2 regions of the Streptomyces sp. NPDC029152 genome follow, and region 2 is predicted to be linked to the other one. Evidence: predicted binding sites of a transcription regulator. Region 2 holds the regulator's gene; the other holds the start of a gene.
What was found. The regulator HspR, encoded in region 2, represses chaperone genes until heat shock. The targets are predictions, from matches to a motif close to TTGAGNNNNNNNNNCTCAA.
Positions count from the first base shown of each region.

Region 1: lon (endopeptidase La) is a predicted target of HspR. The motif match lies at 2,541-2,559, and genes of this name have one in related genera.

Region 1 covers NZ_JBVHWR010000005.1:146,016-149,818, reverse strand. The annotation lists gene ACZ4V6_RS12915 (sensor histidine kinase) at 1-857, opposite strand, end outside; gene ACZ4V6_RS12910 (response regulator transcription factor) at 854-1,594, opposite strand; gene ACZ4V6_RS12905 (spermine/spermidine synthase domain-containing protein) at 1,708-2,397, opposite strand; gene lon (endopeptidase La) at 2,582-3,803, shown strand, end outside.
Region 2 covers NZ_JBVHWR010000003.1:240,424-244,226, forward strand. The annotation lists gene ACZ4V6_RS07735 (helix-turn-helix transcriptional regulator) at 1-93, shown strand, start outside; gene ACZ4V6_RS07740 (helix-turn-helix transcriptional regulator) at 56-1,078, opposite strand; gene ACZ4V6_RS07745 (sugar ABC transporter substrate-binding protein) at 1,218-2,336, opposite strand; gene ACZ4V6_RS07750 (heat shock protein transcriptional repressor HspR) at 2,583-3,038, opposite strand; gene dnaJ (molecular chaperone DnaJ) at 3,044-3,803, opposite strand, start outside.

The sequences.
Region 1 (3,803 bases), on a different contig from region 2:
TCCGGCTGTGCCCCGGCCCGCGCCCTGACCGTCACCCGGCCGTGCGGCGGGCTGTGCTTGACCGCGTTGTCGATGAGGTTGGCGACCACCTGGTGGATGCGCTCGGGGTCGGCGTGGGCGGTCAGGCCGGCCGGGAACACGTCGAGGGCCAGGTGCACGTCGGTACGCGTGTGGCTGCCGGACCCGGAGGCGATGCCCGCGCGCGCCGACGCGACCATGTTGGCCTCCTTCAGCACGCCCGCCAGGTACGGCCACACCTCGAAGCGCCGCTTCCTCAGCGGGACGACGCCGTTGTCCAGGCGGGACAGGTCCAGCAGCGTCTCCACCAGCCGGCCGAGCCGCTCCGTCTGCTTGAGCGCGGTCCGCATGGTCTCCGGGTCGGCCTCGGTGACGCCGTCGACGATGTTCTCCAGCACCGCGCGCAGGCCCGCGATGGGGGTGCGCAGCTCGTGCGAGACGTTCGCCACCAGCTCCTTGCGCTGGAGGTCCTGAGCCTCCAGGTCGTCGGCCATGCGGTTGATCGTGACGGCCAGGTCGCCCAGCTCGTCGCGGCGGTTCTCGCGCACCCGGCGCGTGTAGTCGCCGTGCGAGATGGACCGGGCCACGGCGTTCATCTCGTCCAGCGGCGCGGTCAGCGAGTGCGCCACGAACTGCGTGATCAGCAGCGTGGCGATCATCGAGAAGACCGTGATGAAGCGCAGCTCCGTCTTGGTGTGCACCGCGATCACCGACAGGCCGGTGGTGATCAGCACCGACGTGACGACCAGCGCGCCCAGCTTGGTCTTGATCGAGAACGGGCGTACGCCGCCCCAGGGTTCCCCGGGGCTCCTCCGTGCGGCTTCCCGTCCCCCGCTCATGGCGTCGGCGTCTCCAGCGCGTAGCCCACGCCGTGCACGGTGCGGATGCGCTCGGCCCCGATCTTGCGGCGCAGCGCCTTGATGTGGCTGTCGACGGTCCGGGTGCCGGAGGCGTCCGCCCAGTCCCAGACCTCGGCCAGCAGCTGCTCGCGGGAGAGCACCGCGCGCGGGGTGTTCGCCAGGCACACCAGCAGGTCGAACTCGGTGGGCGTCAGGTGGACGTCCTCGCTGCGCACCCGCACCCGGCGCTGCGCGTGGTCGATCTCCAGCTCGCCGAGGCGCAGGATGCCGCTGCGCGGCGTCGAGGCGGCCACGACGGCCCGCTCCACCCGGCGCAGCAGCACGTGCACGCGCGCGGCCAGCTCGCGCATCGAGAACGGCTTGGTCATGTAGTCGTCGGCGCCCACGCCGAGGCCGACCAGCATGTCCGTCTCGTCGTCGCGCGCGGTGAGCATCAGCACCGGCACCGGCCGCTGGGCCTGCACGCGCCGGCAGACCTCCAGGCCGTCGAAGCCGGGCAGCATGATGTCGAGGATCAGCAGATCGGGCTGCCAGGCCTCGGCCGTGTCGACGGCGGCCGGGCCGTCGCCCGCCGTTTGCACCAGGAATCCCTCGGCGCGCAGGCGGGTCGCGATGGCGTCCACGATCGTCTGGTCGTCCTCGACCACCAGCACCCGGCGCTGTGCGCCCTGGGTCGCCGTCGCCGTGCCGTTGTGGGAGGTCTGTGTCTGCTCCATCGCCCGCCCCTGAGGTGTGCTTTCCGGAATCCGTGGGGTGATCCCATGACTGCGCTCGACGCTTGAATGATCGGCGTCAGGGCAGCAGCGTACGGGGATGCACCACGGCTTTGCTATCCAGGCCCGATGCCGAGGTGGACGACGTCCGGAACGCCCCGGGCAACGGGGATCTCTTCGGTACGCACCTGTTGGAACCCGGCATTACGCAAGGTTTCTTCGAATTCCGGAGAGGGCTGCGCGGACCATACGGCGAGCACCCCTTTGGGCCTCAACACCCTTGCGCAGCACGCGAGTCCGGCCGGTGAGTACAACCCGTCGTTGCCCTCGGTGACGGTCCAGTCGGGGCCGTTGTCGATGTCGAGGCACAGCGCGTCGTACGTGGCGGAAGTCTCATTGACGTACTCCACCAGATCCGCCTCGACGATCTCCGTGCGCGGGTCGGCCAGCGCCCCGGCGGACACCTCGGCCAGGGGTCCGGCGCGGTGCCAGTCGATGACGGCGCGTTCGCGTTCGACGACCGCGATCCGGCCCCAGCGGGGGTCGGCGGCCGCGTGGACGAGCGAGAAGCCGACGCCGAGCCCGCCGATGAGCACGTGCGGCGCCGCGCGCCCGTCGAGCGCCTCGGCCGCCGCGTCCACGAGCCGCCGCTCGGAGCGTCCGTCGGAGGTGTCCATCAGGAAGCAGCCGTTCGCGATGATCTGCAGCAGCGCCCCGTGCCGGCGCAGGACGACCTCGCCGTACGGGCCCTCGCGACGGTCCAGGACTTCCGGCGTGTCGGAGGAGTCGTAAGAGGTGATGGGCATCGGCCCATCCTGGCACCCCCGGTGGGAGGAATGGGCGGGGTTCCGGCCGTGCTGTGGTGCGTGGGGGCGGCTTCCGCCGGGCACCGCCCCCTTGATCGCTCACGGCGAACAGAGTCCCGGGAACAATCATCGGCTCCCGAGCATTGAGTCGGCATAACTCAACTTGACTGCCGAAGGGGAGATCATGGCTGCTGAGTCCACGGCGTTCACACCGCTCACCCTGCCCGTGCTGCCGCTCGACGACGAGATCGTGCTGCCCGGGATGGTGGTCCCGCTGGATCTGAGCGATTCCGAGGTGCGGGCCGCGGTGGAGGCCGCGCAGGCCGCCGCCAGGGACGAACCCGGCAAGCCCCGGGTCCTGCTGGTGCCGCGCATCGACGGCACCTACGCGAAGACCGGTGTCCTCGGCACGGTCGAACAGGTCGGCCGCCTCGCCGACGGCGACCCGGGCGCCCTCATCCGGGGCCGGAGCAGGGTGAGGATCGGCGCAGGCACCACCGGCCCCGGTGCCGCGCTGTGGGTCGAGGGCACGCGGATCGACGAGAGCGTGCCCGAGCCGCTGCCCGGGCAGGTCACCGAACTCGTCAAGGAGTACAAGGCCCTCGCCACCGCCTGGCTGCGCAAGCGCGGGGCCTGGCAGGTCGTGGACCGCGTCCAGGCCATCGACGACGTCTCGGCGCTCGCCGACAACTCCGGCTACTCGCCGTTCCTGACCACCGAGCAGAAGGTCGAGCTGCTGGAGACCGCCGACCCGGTGGCCCGCCTCAAGCTCGCCACGAAGCAGCTGCGCGACCACCTCGCCGAGCAGGAGGTCGCCGAGACCATCGCCAAGGACGTCCAGGAGGGCGTCGACAAGCAGCAGCGCGAGTTCCTGCTGCGGCGCCAGCTGGAGGCCGTCCGCAAGGAACTGCGGGAGCTCAACGGCGAGCAGGAGGGCGAGGAGTCCGACGACTACCGCGCCCGTGTCGAGGCCGCCGACCTGCCCGAGAAGGTCCGGGAGGCCGCGCTCAAGGAGGTCGACAAGCTCGAGCGGTCCTCCGACCAGTCCCCCGAGGGCTCGTGGATCCGCACCTGGCTCGACACGGTCCTGGAGATGCCGTGGAACGAGCGCACCGAGGACGCCTACGACATCCAGGGCGCCCAGGCCGTCCTGGACGCCGAGCACGCGGGCCTGCAGGACGTGAAGGAACGGATCACCGAGTACCTGGCCGTGCGCAAGCGGCGCAACGACCGCGGCCTCGGTGTCGTCGGCGGCCGGCGCGGCGGTGCCGTGCTGGCCCTGGTGGGGCCGCCCGGCGTCGGCAAGACGTCGCTCGGCGAGTCCGTCGCCCACGCCATGGGGCGCAAGTTCGTCCGCGTCGCCCTGGGCGGTGTCCGCGACGAGGCCGAGATCCGCGGCCACCGCC
Region 2 (3,803 bases):
ATCGCCAAGCTCGCCGCCACCCTCGGCAGCGAGAGCCGCGCTCAGCTCGGTTACCTCATCGGACGTTCGGGGATTCTCGACCGGGAACGCTGACGGAGGGCGAGCCGTCCAGGCCGGCCTGGGCGATGCGCACCCCCAGCTGGGTCCGGCTCGTCGCGCCCAGGGTCTCCGACAGGCGGGCGATGTGCGCCCGGCACGTCCGCACGCTGATGCCCAGCCGCTCCGCGATCACCGCGTCCTGGTGGCCCTCCGCCAGCAGCGCCGCGATGGACCGCTCGCGGTGCGAGACGCCCTCGAAGCCGGTGTCCGGGAGCGGCGCCGACAGGGGCACCGCCAGGCGCCACAGGCGTTCGAAGACCGTCACCAGGTAGGTGATCAGCGCGGGGTGGCGCAGTTCCAGGGCCATCGTGCAGTCGGCGTTGGCGGGGATGAACGCCACCGTGCGGTCGAAGAGGATGAGGCGGTCGACGACCTCGTCGAGGGTGCGGGCCTCCACCGCGTCGCCCATCAGCTCCAGGTAGGTGAGCAGCCCCTGCCCGTGCCGGGCGACGTGCGTGTACAGGTCCCGCATCCGCACCCCGCGCCCGCGCAGCGCCAGCGCCCGGTGCAGCCCCTCCGTCAGCTCGTGCTCGCGCCGGATGCCGCCGGGCTGGACGGTGAGCACCTCCGTCGTGCACGCCTGGGTCGCCTCGTCCATCGCGCCCTGGATGCGGGTCAGCCCGTCCAGCACCCGGATCGCCGTGCCCTCCGTGGCCGCCGGCGTCCGGACGCGCCGGCCCAGACCCGCGTACCGCTCGAAGGCCTCCACCGCCGAGCCCACCCGCCGCTGGCTCGCCCTGACCTCCTCGTGCACCCCGCGCAGCAGCCGGGTCATGACCTCCTGCGGGGAGGTCGGCACGAGCCAGTCCATGTCGTCGGGGTCGGGGTGCAGCAGGGCCAGCTCCAGCAGGCAGGGCACCGGCTCCGCGTCCCGGCGCGGCACCCGGCCGAGCCGTACGGCCCGGGAGTACACGCGGTCCCCGGCCGCGCACAGCCGGTCGGCGCCGTGCGGATGCTCCTGAGCCCCGTGCCCGGCCATCGCCCATCCCACCCCCGGTTCCGGCTCTTTCCGCAGCGCAACTATGCGCGGCCGGGACCGGGTCCGCAACACGGCTCCGCGCCGGGCGGCGGCCGGAGGACACCGGTTCGCACCGGTATGCCCGTGCGGTGGGCGACGGCTACTTCAGCCCGATCTCCGCGCAGGCCGACGCGAACTTCGCCGTGCAGATGTCGGAGACCTTGTAGAAGCCGTCCGCCACGACGGTGTCCTTGATGTTCTTCTTCGTCAGGGCGACGACCGGGACGAGCTGCGCCGGGATGCCCCGGTGGCTGGGGCTGTCGACCCTGTCGCGGGTGAGCGCGTCGAACTGGATGTCCCGCCCCTGGAGGTACGCCACGACCATCTCCGCGGCGCTCTCGGCCTCCTGCGGGTAGGGCTTGTAGACGCTCATGTACTGCTCGCCGGCGACGATCCGCTGGACCGCCGGCAGCTCCGCGTCCTGACCGGTGATGGGCGGCAGGTCGGTGACGCCCGCCGCCTCCAGGGCGTCGATGATGCCGCCCGCCATGCCGTCGTTGGCGGAGTAGACGCCGGCGATGTTCTTCGCGCCGATCGCCTCGATCGCCTCCGCCATGTTCGCCTCGGCGTTCTCCGGCGCCCAGTCCTTGGTGTCGAAGGACTGGGCGATGGTCACCTTGCCGTTCAGCTCGGACATCGCACCGGCCTTGAACTGCTTGGCGTTCGGGTCGGTGGACGAGCCGTTCATCATGACGATCTTGTCGGAGGTGTCCGCCTCGCCGCCGAGCGCCTCGACGAGGGAGCGCCCCTGGACCTCGCCGACCAGCTCGTTGTCGAAGGAGATGTAGGCGTCGATCGGGCCCTCGGCCAGCCGGTCGTAGGCGATGACCGGGATGCCGGCGTCCTCGGCCTTCTGCACGCTCGACGCGATGTCGTGCGAGTCCACGGCGTCCAGGACGATGGCGTCGACCTTGTCGTCGATCATCTTCTGCATCTGCGCGGCCTGCTTGGAGGCGCTCGCCCCGGCGTTGGCGTACTCGACCTTGCCCTGCTCGCGGGTGAGGGAGGCGATCTTCTTCTCGAAGTACGGGTGGTCGAACTGCTCGTAGCGCGTGTTCGCCGTCTCCGGCAGCAGCAGGCCCACCGTGATGTCGTCGCCCTTCGACGGGCTCGCGCCGTCACTGCTCTCCGAAGCGCCCAGCGCACCACAGCCGACCAGCGAAACGGACATCGTGGACGCTGCCAGGGATATGGCGATACGACGGATGCAGGAGCTCACTTCTGGTGCCTTCCGGACGCGGGGGCCGCATTGCAACCCAGGTGACTGAAAAGCCAACGCGTCGCCGCCGTCATCGTCAAGCGGAACCACTTAACGAGATGACAACACCACGCTCCGCAGCCGATGTGGAGACGGAGCGGAATCACCTCCCGACTCCCTTTACAGGCCTTCCACGCGAGGGGCACGCGAAGGGGCCCGGAGGTTCGGGCGAACCTCCGGGCCCCTTCGCGGAATCCTCACGCGGCGTCAGTCCGGCGTCTGCTGCTGCCGCTTGGGCCGCCACACCACCAGCGCACTGGTCTGCTGGACCTCCTGGTACGGCACCAGGTCACGGCGGTACGACGCGTGCACCGCCGCCTCCCGCTGGCGCATCGCCGTGGCCGCGCCCTCCAGCGCGTCCGACAGCTCCGCTATGCGGGACTGGAGCGCGGCGACCTGGTTCTCCAGTTCGATGATGCGCTTGATTCCGGCCAGGTTGATGCCCTCGTCCTGCGACAACTGCTGCACCTGGCGGAGCAGTTCGATGTCGCGGGCCGAGTAGCGCCGGCCGCGCCCGGCCGTGCGGTCGGGGGAGACCAGGCCGAGGCGGTCGTACTGGCGCAGCGTCTGCGGGTGCAGACCGGAGAGCTGGGCCGCCACCGAGATGACGTAGACCGGGGTGTCCTCGGTCAGTTCATACGGGTTGCGTCGACGACCGTCCATTCCCGTCAAGCTCCCTTCGCGGCCTGGAACAGCTCCGCCCGCGGATCCTCGTCCGCGGTCACCTCGCGATACGCCTCGAGCGCGTCACGAGCCTTCCCCGACAGGTCCTTCGGGACACTCACCTCCACGGTGACCAGGAGGTCGCCGCGGGTGCCGTCCTTGCGGACCGCGCCCTTGCCCCGGGCGCGCATGGTGCGCCCGCCCGGCGTGCCCGCCGGCAGCTTCAGCGTGACGGGCGGACCGCCCAGGGTCGGGACGCGGACCTCGCCGCCGAGCGCCGCCTCGGCGAAGGTGACCGGGACGGTGACGGTGAGGTTGTCGCCCTTGCGGCCGAAGACGGGGTGTTCCTTGACGTGGACCACCACGTACAGGTCGCCCGCCGGGCCGCCCCGCTCGCCCGGCGCGCCCTTGCCGCGCAGCCGGATGCGCTGCCCGTCCGCCACCCCGGCCGGGATGCGGACCTGCATCGTCCGCGAGGACTTGGCGCGTCCGGAGCCCTTGCAGACGTCGCAGGGGTTCTCCGAGATCAGGCCGCGGCCCTTGCAGTCCGGGCAGGGGTCGGTCAGCGAGAAGCCGCCGCCGGAGCCCCGGGCGACCTGGCCGGTGCCGACGCAGGTCGGGCACACGCGCGGCGTGCCGTTCTTGTCGCCGGTGCCCGAACAGGCCTTGCAGGGCTGCTGGCTGGACATGCGCAGCGGGACCGTCGCGCCCTCGATCGCCTCCGTGAAGCTGAGGGTGACCTCGGACTCGACGTCCTGGCCGCGC